3 regions of the Streptomyces sp. NPDC058683 genome follow, and region 2 is predicted to be linked to each of the others. Evidence: riboswitches for the same ligand, from Rfam matches in the RefSeq annotation. Region 2 holds a riboswitch; each other region holds the start of a gene.
The links. Region 2 has a riboswitch for cobalamin ahead of ACFWXC_RS32820 (cobalamin biosynthesis protein). Riboswitches for the same ligand answer to the same signal wherever they lie in the genome.
Positions count from the first base shown of each region.

Region 1: another riboswitch for cobalamin. It lies ahead of metE (5-methyltetrahydropteroyltriglutamate--homocysteine S-methyltransferase); the one in region 2 lies ahead of ACFWXC_RS32820 (cobalamin biosynthesis protein).
Region 3: another riboswitch for cobalamin. It lies ahead of ACFWXC_RS23805 (CbtB-domain containing protein); the one in region 2 lies ahead of ACFWXC_RS32820 (cobalamin biosynthesis protein).

Region 1 covers NZ_JBHXSK010000012.1:107,162-110,395, reverse strand. Annotated here, with positions in the region: gene metE (5-methyltetrahydropteroyltriglutamate--homocysteine S-methyltransferase) at 1-1,424, opposite strand, end outside; cobalamin riboswitch at 1,585-1,807, opposite strand; gene ACFWXC_RS15355 (flavin reductase family protein) at 1,942-2,457, opposite strand; gene ACFWXC_RS15350 (alpha/beta hydrolase) at 2,517-3,234, opposite strand, start outside.
Region 2 covers NZ_JBHXSK010000034.1:62,118-65,351, forward strand. Annotated here, with positions in the region: gene ACFWXC_RS32815 (cobyric acid synthase) at 1-258, opposite strand, end outside; gene ACFWXC_RS32820 (cobalamin biosynthesis protein) at 255-1,250, opposite strand; cobalamin riboswitch at 1,351-1,491, opposite strand; gene ACFWXC_RS32825 (hypothetical protein) at 1,633-1,860, opposite strand; gene ACFWXC_RS32830 (anion permease) at 1,880-3,130, opposite strand.
Region 3 covers NZ_JBHXSK010000021.1:87,042-90,275, forward strand. Annotated here, with positions in the region: gene ACFWXC_RS23795 (hypothetical protein) at 1-247, opposite strand, end outside; gene ACFWXC_RS23800 (CbtA family protein) at 358-1,110, opposite strand; gene ACFWXC_RS23805 (CbtB-domain containing protein) at 1,132-1,353, opposite strand; cobalamin riboswitch at 1,389-1,531, opposite strand; partial or broken gene ACFWXC_RS23810 (enoyl-CoA hydratase-related protein) at 1,601-1,897, opposite strand; gene ACFWXC_RS23815 (enoyl-CoA hydratase/isomerase family protein) at 1,923-2,987, opposite strand; partial or broken gene ACFWXC_RS23820 (acyl-CoA dehydrogenase family protein) at 2,984-3,178, opposite strand.

The DNA.
Region 1 (3,234 bases), on a different contig from region 2:
CGCTCCTCGTAGCCGGCCCTGTCGATCCGGCCCGTGCGCAGGTCGGCACGCGCGGTGCGCAGTTCGCCGGTCTGCGGGAAGGAGCCGATGGTCGTGGTCGGCAGCAGCGGCAGCCCGAGGTGGGCCCGCTGGGCGGTGGTCCGCTCGGTGTACGGCTGGGAGCGGCGGCCGTCGGCGTCGGTGATCGCGGCGGTACGGGCGCGGACCGCCGGGTCCCGGGTGATGGGGGAGTTCTCGCGGGAGGCGAGGTCGGCCCGGTTCGCCGAGAGCACGGCGGCGATGGTGTCGGTGCCCTGGGCGAGGCCCTTGGCGAGGGCGACGATCTCGGCGGTCTTCTGCTTCGCGAAGGCCAGCCAGCGCAGGATCTGCGGCTGGATGTCCCGCTCGGCCGCCGCGTCGAGCGGCACGTGGAGGAGGGAGCAGGAGGCGGCGACGTCGACCCGGTCGGCCAGGCCCAGCAGGGTGCCCAGCGTGGACAGGGACTTGGCGAGGTCGTTGACCCAGATGTTGCGGCCGTTGACGACACCGGCGACCAGGCGCTTGCCGGGCAGTCCGCCGACGGCGGCCAGCGCGTCCAGGTTGGCGGCGGCCGATTCGGTGAAGTCCAGCGCCAGCCCCTCCACCGGAGCCTTGGCCAGCACGGGGAGGGCCTCGCCGAGCCGGTCGAAGTAGGAGGCGACCAGCAGCTTCGGGCGGTCGGGCAGGGCCCCCAGGTCGCGGTAGGCCCGTTCGGCGGCGTTCAGCTCGGCCGGGGTGCGGTCCTGGACCAGCGCGGGCTCGTCGAGCTGCACCCACTCGGCGCCGGCGGCGCGCAGGTCGGCGAGCACCTCGGCGTACACCGGGAGCAGCCGGTCGAGGAGGGTGAGGGGTTCGAAGCCGGCGGCCACGCCCGGGGCGGGCTTGGCGAGCAGCAGGTAGGTGACCGGGCCGACGAGTACGGGCCGGGCGGTGAGGCCCAGTGCGAGGGCCTCCTTCAGCTCGGCGACCTGCTTGCCGGAGTCGGCGGCGAAGACGGTGTCAGGGCCCAACTCCGGTACCAGATAGTGGTAGTTCGTATCAAACCACTTGGTCATCTCCAGCGGCGCCAGGTCCTGGGTGCCGCGGGCCATGGCGAAGTAGCCGTCCAGCGCGTCGGCGTCGACGGCGGCCCGGTGGCGGGCGGGGATCGCGCCGACCATCACGGTGGTGTCCAGGACGTGGTCGTAGTACGAGAAGTCACCGGTCGGCACCTCGTGGATGCCGGCGCCGGCGAGTTGCCGCCAGTTGCTCCGGCGCAGGTCGGCGGCGGTGGCGCGGAGGGCGTCGGCGTCGGTCCGGCCCTTCCAGTAGCCCTCGATCGCCTTCTTCAGTTCCCGGTCCGGACCCTGGCGGGGGTAGCCGTACACGGTGGCCCGTGCTGCCGCGGCTGCGGACTTCGATGTCACGGAGATCTCCTTCGCGAGATGAATCCCTGAGATCCCGGAGACGGGACGAGAGCGCGAAGGGGTGCCGAACCGGACGGAAACGACCCTGCACGGCACGGTCATCCGCCTGATAGGTACGCCGACCCGCCCTCGAGGTCACCGGGATGTCCGCGCACGAGTGGTTCGCGCGCGGGCAGTTGGCAGGTCTTCGGACTCGCGGGCACGCCCTCCTGACGGAGGACACCTACCGGCCGTCGCTTCCCAGGTCCGTACGTCGGGCCCAGTGCGTATGACGGCGTTCGTTCCCACTCACCGCTGCGGGGCAGTCCCGGATTCCCACCGGGTTCCCTCTTGCGACGCATCCCGCCTGGCGGACGGGGCGAACCAGCTGCACCGGTCACCCTACGGGGTACCGCCGCGGAGAGCGGCGACACGTCCGTCATCCGGATGATGTGAGCTGGACCACCCGAACCCGGTCCCGGGCGGCGCACACCGTCGTCCACCTCGCGGACGACGGTGTCGAGACCGGGGCGGGATCTCACACCAGCGGGTGCGCCGCCGCGAAGGATCCGTTGTGGTGGACGAGGGCCGGGGCCTCTTCGACCACCGCGCCCGAGTCGATCTCGCCGACGACCAGCAGGTGGTCACCGATGGTCTGACGGAGGGTGATGCGCGCCGACAGCCAGCCGGTGACGTCGTCGAGGATGGGCAGCCCGTCCTGCTGCGCTCGCCAGCGCACCCCGGCGAACCGGTCGACCCCGCTGCGCGCGAACTGCCCCGCCAGGCCGGCGTTGGCCGTGCCGAGGACATGGACGGCGAAACGGTCCGCGAGGCGTGCGGCGGGCGTGCTGGACGCTTCGAGGCCGATGCAGAACGACACCAGGGCCGGCCGCAGGGAGACGGAGGTGAAGGAGGTGGCGGTGAAGCCGACGGGGCCCGGGAAGGTGATCACCGTGACTCCGGCGGCGTGCCGGCGCAGGGTGTCGCGGAGGATGTCCGCGCCGTCGGGGGCGGTGGCCGCCGGCGACGGACTTCGATGGAGCGGGGCGCTCATGCCCTTTCCTTTCGGTACGCAGGGGGAGTGGTGCGGGGCGTGGCCCGCGATGTCGGCCGTCACCAGGCGCTCGACTCCACCGCGATCGCGGGCACCAGCCCGGTACGCAGCGCCTCCAGGAAGCTCACGACCTCGGCCGCGACCGAGCGGTGCTGGAGGTCGTTGAGGACGTCGTGGTGGGCGTCGCGGACCACCGCCAGCCGGGAGCGGGACAGGGTCTTCGCGGTGCCGGTCAGGGCGTCGCGGTCCGCGAGCGGGTCCGCGTCGCCGACGAGGAGCAGGGTGGGGACGGCGAGATCCGCGTGGTAGGCCGCGTCGAGCAGGGCACCGGGCAACGGGGCGTCGAGCGTGCCCCGTTGCGCCTCCGGGTCGTTGCTGAGCACACCTCGGTGGGTCGGGCAGGACGTGCGGACATCGAGTTCGTCGTCCCAGGTGCCCGCCGTGCCGCCGCTCCGGCCCGGCAGCCCCGCCAGGACGACTGCTTCCGGCCGCACGGCGGTCGAAGAGCCGCCGGGACCGAGCAGTGCCGCGACGGCCGCGGCACCGGAGTCGGCGCCGACCAGCACGAGGGGACCGGTCACTCCGTCTTCGGAGGCCGCGGTGCCGTCGACGGCGGCGGAGAGCCGGTCACCGAACCGGGCCAGCGTGCCGGTGAGGTCGTCGGCGTCGATCTCGGGGCCGTCCACGACCCGGACGCGGTAGGCGTCGGCGGCGAGCCGCCTGCCGAAACGGCCGTAGGTGGCACGACTCTCTCCCCGGCCGGGCACCATGACGACG
Region 2 (3,234 bases):
CTGTTCACCGCCCGGCTTGAGCAGCACGGGGTTCATCAGCGCGGTCGGCTCGACCCGGCAGGCCTGCGCCTGCATGGCCTGCGCCCGCCCGATCTCGGCGCCCTCGCGCGTGACGAAGGAGTTGAGGGACATGTTCTGCGCCTTGAACGGCGCGACCTTGACGCCCTGCCGCACCAGCCACCGGCAGATACCGGCGGTGACCACGCTCTTCCCGGCGTCGGAGGTGGTACCGGCGACGAGGAGACCGCCGCCGTTCATGACGCACCTGCCGACCGCTGTGCGGAGCGCTGTGCGGAGCGCTGTGCCGGGCGCCGTGAAAGCGCCCCGCGCAGCAGGGCCCCGGCCGCGCCGGCCCCGAACGCCAGCCACCCCACCCGCCGTGACAACCGCACCGCCCGCTCGATGTCCGCGACTTGCACCGCACGCCCCTCCCCGTTCAGCACCGGCCGATGCTCGACCCGCCCGCCGTATGACAAGGTCCCGCCGAGCCGTACGCCCAGCGCCCCCGCGAACGACGCCTCCACCGGCCCGGCGTTGGGACTCGGGTGCTTCGCCGCGTCGGCCCGCCAGGCCCGCACGGCCCCCTTGGTGTCATCTCCGGCGACGGCGGCCAGTACGGCGGTGAGCCGTGCCCCCGGCCACCCCGCCACGTCGTCCAGCCGCGCCGAAGCCCACCCGTACCGCCGGTACCGGGCCGACTTGTGGCCCACCATGGCGTCCAGGGTGTTGACGGCCCGGAACCCGAGCAGCCCCGGCACCCCGCCCACGGCCCCCCACACCAGCGCACCCACGACCGCGTCGCTCGTGTTCTCGGCGACGGACTCCACGACCGCCCGGGCGATCCCGTCGGCGTCCAGGGCCTGCGGATCCCGTCCGCACAGATGCGGCAGCCGGGCCCGGGCGGCCTCGACGTCCCCCGTCTCCAGGGCGCGCCCGATGGCACCGGCCTCACGGGCGAGTGAAGTGCCCCCGACGACGGCCCAGGTGGCGGTCGCGGTGAGCGCGACGGACGCGGCGGTGGACGGTCGTACGAGCCGCTGGGCCAGGGCACCCAGAGTCACGGCGCCGCCGGCGCACACCGCGGTGTGCAGCGCGCCCCACCCGCGGTGGTCCCGCCACAGCACCTGTTCGACGGACCCGGCCGCCCGGCCGAACGCGGCGACCGGATGCCCTCGGCGCGGATCGCCGAGCAGCAGATCGCCGAGAAGGCCGGCGGCGGCGCCGTACGCGAAGACGCGACCGGCACCCATCGGCTCAGCCCGCCGCGGGGGCGGGGAGGGGCCGGGTACTCAACCTCGAACGGCAGCCGCGCATGGCGATATGTCCTCACTCAGGGTGTCCACGCCCTGGTTCGACGAGACCGGCGGTGAGAGTTCCTGGCTCCCGGGGATGGCTACCCCGGTGACAGTGGCGGGACCGCGCCGGATTCGCACCGGCTTCCTCTCTTGCCGCCGTACTTGGCTCCGGAAGTCCACCACGCCCCCGGAAGACCCGTCAACTTGCCGTTGACCTGCGAGGGGAGTGTGTGGGAAGGCCCACACCGGTTGTCCAGCGGGGCTCGTGGGGCATGGCGAAGGCTCCTCCCGAGCAGGTCGGGGAGGAGCCTTCGGCGGCCGCGAGCGGCCGGTCCGGTCAGGCCTTGGCCACGATCAGGTGGATGCCGTAGGCCACGGCGGCCGCACAGGCCGCGAAACACAGGTAGGCGGCGGTCACGGCCAGGGTCGCGGAGTTGCCCTGGGCCGTGGCGCGTTCACGGGCGGAGAGGCCCTTGATGCCGAGGGTGAAGAGGGCCACCATGCCCACGGTGACCACGAGGCTGACGCCGAAGACGGAGCCGATGGCTGCCCAGTCGATGTTCATGTCGGTTCTTCCTCGGGGGTCAGACGGTCGCGGCCGGGTCGGTGGCGGCCGGCGCGGGTGACGGGGCGGGGGACGGGATCGTGGCGGTGAGGTCGTCGGTCACCGTGCCCGCGGGCGGCGGGGTCACGGCGGCCATCGCCGTGGTCACCACGCCGGCCGGCTCCGTGCCGTCGGTGTCGTTGACGTTGGCGCTGTCCACCACCTCGCGGCGGGAGAGCTTCCAGATCGCGGCGCTGGAGGCGACGAGGAAGACGGCGACGACCGCCGTGCCCCAGTCGCCGAGGTCCGTCACGGACTCGGCGAGCGCGCCGACGACCGCGGCCGCGGGGAGGGTGAGCACCCAGGCGACCATCATGCGGGTCGCGGTGGACCAGCGGACCGTGCCGCCCTTGCGGCCCAGGCCCGCGCCCATCACGGAACCGGAGACGACGTGCGTGGTGGAGAGGGAGAAGCCGAGGTGGGAGGAGGCCAGGATGGCGGTGGCCGCGCTGGTCTGGGCGGCGAAGCCCTGCTGCGGCTGGAGGTCGGTCAGGCCCTTGCCCATGGTGCGGATGATGCGCCAGCCGCCGATGTAGGTGCCGAGCGCGATGGCGAGGCCGGCGCAGAGGATGACCCAGGTGGGAGGGTTCGAGCCGGGGGCGATGGAGCCGCCCGCGATCAGCGCCAGGGTGATGATGCCCATCGTCTTCTGCGCGTCGTTGGTGCCGTGCGCGAGCGAGACCAGGCCGGCGGAGGCGATCTGACCGGCGCGGAAGCCCTTGCGGGTGGCCTCGTCCTCGGCGTTCTTGCCGATCGCGTACGACAGGCGGGTGGAGAGCATCGCCGCGAGGCCCGCGACCACGGGGGCGGCGACCGCCGGGAGCAGGACCTTGGTGACCAGCGCGTCGCCGTGGACCGCGCCGAAGCCGGCGGAGGCGACGGTGGCGCCGATCAGACCGCCCATCAGGGCGTGCGAGGAACTGGAGGGCAGGCCCACCAGCCAGGTCACCAGGTTCCAGAGGATCGCGCCGACCAGGGCGGCGAAGATGACCTCGGGGCGGATGCCGTTCTCGTCGACGAGGCCCTTGGAGATCGTGTTGGCGACCTCCACGGAGAGGAAGGCGCCCACCAGGTTCAGCGCGGCGGACATGGTCACCGCGATCTTGGGCTTGAGCGCGCCGGTCGAGATGGTCGTGGCCATCGCGTTGGCGGTGTCGTGGAAACCGTTCGTGAAATCAAACGCGAGTGCGGTCACCACCACAATCGCGAGGATCAGCGAGAAGTTTTCCATTTACCCAGGCAATCTATAGAGGTCATCGGCCGTTGGACCGTAGGCAACCTGGATGAACGGAAGGTGAACTGGGGTCGTCTCCATGGTGTCTGGGATCGGCTTCG
Region 3 (3,234 bases), on a different contig from region 2:
GCGCCGGCGGGCCGTCCGGCTCACGGCAGTCCGGCTCGGGGCGGTCCGCCGGGTCGCCGACCAGGTTCTCCAGCTCGTTCAGGAGCTGTTCGGTCCGCTTCACCTGCTGGGCGAGCACCCGTACCCGGGCGCTCTGGCCGCCGATCTGCCGACGGCTGGCGACCAGTTGCTCGTACTCGCGGACAGTGAGGGCGACGGCCTCGTGGCCGCCGAGGGTGATACGGCGTGGCTGGGGGTGTCTGGCCACTCGGGTCCTCCGCTCCTCGCCTTGCTCGTCCCCGCCTGATGGGCCGGTTCCCGGAGAACGCGAGAGGGCCCCCGGATCGTTCCGAAGGGCCCTCGCGTGACGTGAATCGTTCAGTGGGCGGCGGGAACCGTCCGCCCGGCCGGGGCCGTCGCCGGCCTGGGGTTGAGCTGCCGTTCGGCCAACTCACCGAAGAGCAGGCCGAATCCGCCCCACAGCACCAGCTGGATGGCCAGCGCGGAGAGCCGGAACCGCCACAGCAGCGTGGCCGGGAAGTCCGCCGGCACCTCGTTGATGGTCGGCAGGAACTGGTACGCCAGCCCGATGACGACCGCGAACGCGGCCACCGCGACGACGGTCGCCCACCAGGTGCCGAGGCTCGGCCGGAGCCGCTTGCCCAGGATGGTCGCGGCGACCGCAAGCAGCACGCTGAGCACCATCATGAGGAAGTACAGCGTGGTCCGCTTGCCGATGGTGTCCGGGTCGCCCACCGACGGCGGGTTGGCCGGGTACTTCAGGAACGGCACCACGTACACGGCGAGCAGCGCGCTGCCGGACAGCAGCAGCGCCGTCGCCCGCGGCGAGAAGCGGCCCACGCGGCCGAGGGCGAAGCAGTAGGCGAGGGCGGCGATGCCGCCGAAGGCGACCCCGTAGAGCAGCACACCGGTGGCCAGGCCGGCGGTGGACTGGAGGGAACGGGAGACGACCTCCATCTCGTGCTCGTGCGAGTGGGCGTCCTCGAAGCCGATCGCCTTGTCTACGTTCGGTTCACCGAGGAGATAGGCGGCGACGAGGGCGAGCACGCCGGCGGCCAGGCCGGCGAGCATGCCCCGCACCAGGAGGTTTCTTACCGTTGCGGAGTTCATGAGCGTGCGGCGTCCCTTACGTCAGTGGCAGGGGAAGCCGAGGAGGTGGCGGGCGTCGTGCACCCACTCGTGGACGTCCGTGCCGTTGAACACGGAGGTGGCGCCCTGCTCGGCGCCGACGAAGTAGAGCAGGATGAGCATGAGGATGCCGAAGAAGACCGCCCAGGGAGCTATCGCACTCAGCGGCAGCTTGGCGGGAACGACGGGGGTGGTGGCTGTCGGCTGCGCGACGGTCTGCGCCATGGCAGAACCTCCTCTGGGAGTTCGCGTCCCATCTCGGTGGTGCATTGGACGACGGCTACGGGTCTGACTCACGAGGTCCCGGGGGCTCTCGCATACAGTGGCGCGACCGTGCCGGACTCTCACCGGCTTCCGTTCTGGCGTCGTCGATATCGGACAGACCGTACCGCGTGTCAGGGGCACGGCCAAGACCGCATGACCAGGCGTGATCTTCATCTCGCGCCTGGTGGCCGGTTCTGGGCATGCCGGGTCAGCGGTGACGGAACTCGGTCGGGCGTCTGCCGACGAAGGTGTTCATGCCCTCCTTCTGGTCGGCGGTGGCGAACACCGGGTGGAACGGCCGCCGTTCGAAGCGGACGCCCTCGGCGAGCGTCGTCTCGAAGGCCCGGCCGACGGCTTCCTTCGCCATCATCGCGACCGGCAGCGCCATGCCCGCCACCGTCTCGGCGACCGCGAGGGCCTCGCCGAGCAGTTCGCCGGCCGGCACCACGCGCGCCACCAGCCCGCTGCGCTCCGCCTCGGCCGCGTCCATGGTGCGCCCGGTCAAGCGGCCGGGCCTCGGTGAACTCGCCTCACCAGGCCGCCTCCGTGGTGGTGCCGGGTCCTGCGAGCCCCAGTTCGCGCTCGCCGAGCGGAGCGAAGAACCGGTCCACGTCGGCGTCGGTGACCTCGGCGAGGGTGGCCGGGGACCAGCGCGGGTTCCGGTCCTTGTCGATGATCTGGGCGCGGATGCCCTCCACCAGGTCGGGGGCGGACAGGGCGGCGCAGGAGACGCGGTACTCCTGATCGAGGACCCGCTCCAGCGGGCCGAGCCGCCGGGCCCGGCGCATCGCCGCCAGGGTGACCTTCAGGGCGGTCGGCGACCTCGACAGCAGGGTCTCCGCCGCCTCCTTCGCCGCCGGGGCGCCGTGGGCGAGCAGCCGCCGGACGATCTCCTCGACCGTGCCGGCGGCGTAGCAGGCGTCGATCCACTCCCGGTGGCGGGCCAGTTCGCCCACCGGCGCCGGTCGCACGTGCCGGGTGAGCGCCTCGCGCACGGGCCGGTCGGCGAGGTCGGCGATCAGCCGCCCGATCCTGTCCGAGGGGACACAGTGGTCGGCGAGTCCGCACAACAGGGCGTCCGCGGCGCCGATCTGAGCCCCCGTCAGGGCGAGATGGGTGCCCAGTTCGCCCGGGGCGAGGGCGAGCAGATAGGTCCCGCCGACGTCGGGGACGAAGCCGATGCCGGTCTCCGGCATGGCGACCCGGGAACGCTCGGTGACGATCCGGACGCTGCCGTGCGCGGAGACGCCGACCCCGCCGCCCATGACGATGCCGTCCATGATCGCCACATAGGGCTTGGGATAGCGGGCGATCCGGGCGTTGAGGTGGTACTCGTCGCGCCAGAACTCCGCCGACGCGGTGCCGTCCCCGGCGCGGGCGTCCTCGTAGATGCTCCGGATGTCACCGCCCGCGCACAGGCCGCGCTCCCCCGCGCCGGTGATGACGACGGTCTCGACGGCCGGGTCGTGCTCCCAGCCGGTGAGGGCCTCGTCGATGGAGCGGACCATGGCGTGGGACAGGGCGTTGAGGGCCTTGGGGCGGTTGAGGGTGAGGTGGGCCGCCCGGCCGGCGGTGTGCAGCAGGACGTCGCTCATCCGAACGCCTCCGTGAGGCCGCGGGCCACGATGACGCGCATGATCTCGTTGGTTCCTTCCAGGATCTGGTGGACCCGCAGGTCGCGGACGATCTTCTCGATACCGTACGCGCTGAGGTACCCGTAGCCGCCGTGCACCTGGAGTGCGCGGTCGGCGACCGCGTATCCGGTGTCGGTGCCGAACCGCTCGGCCGGTCGAAGAGGGACCTCTTCGGCTTGAAGCGTCAACCGACCCGTCGGCAGGATCA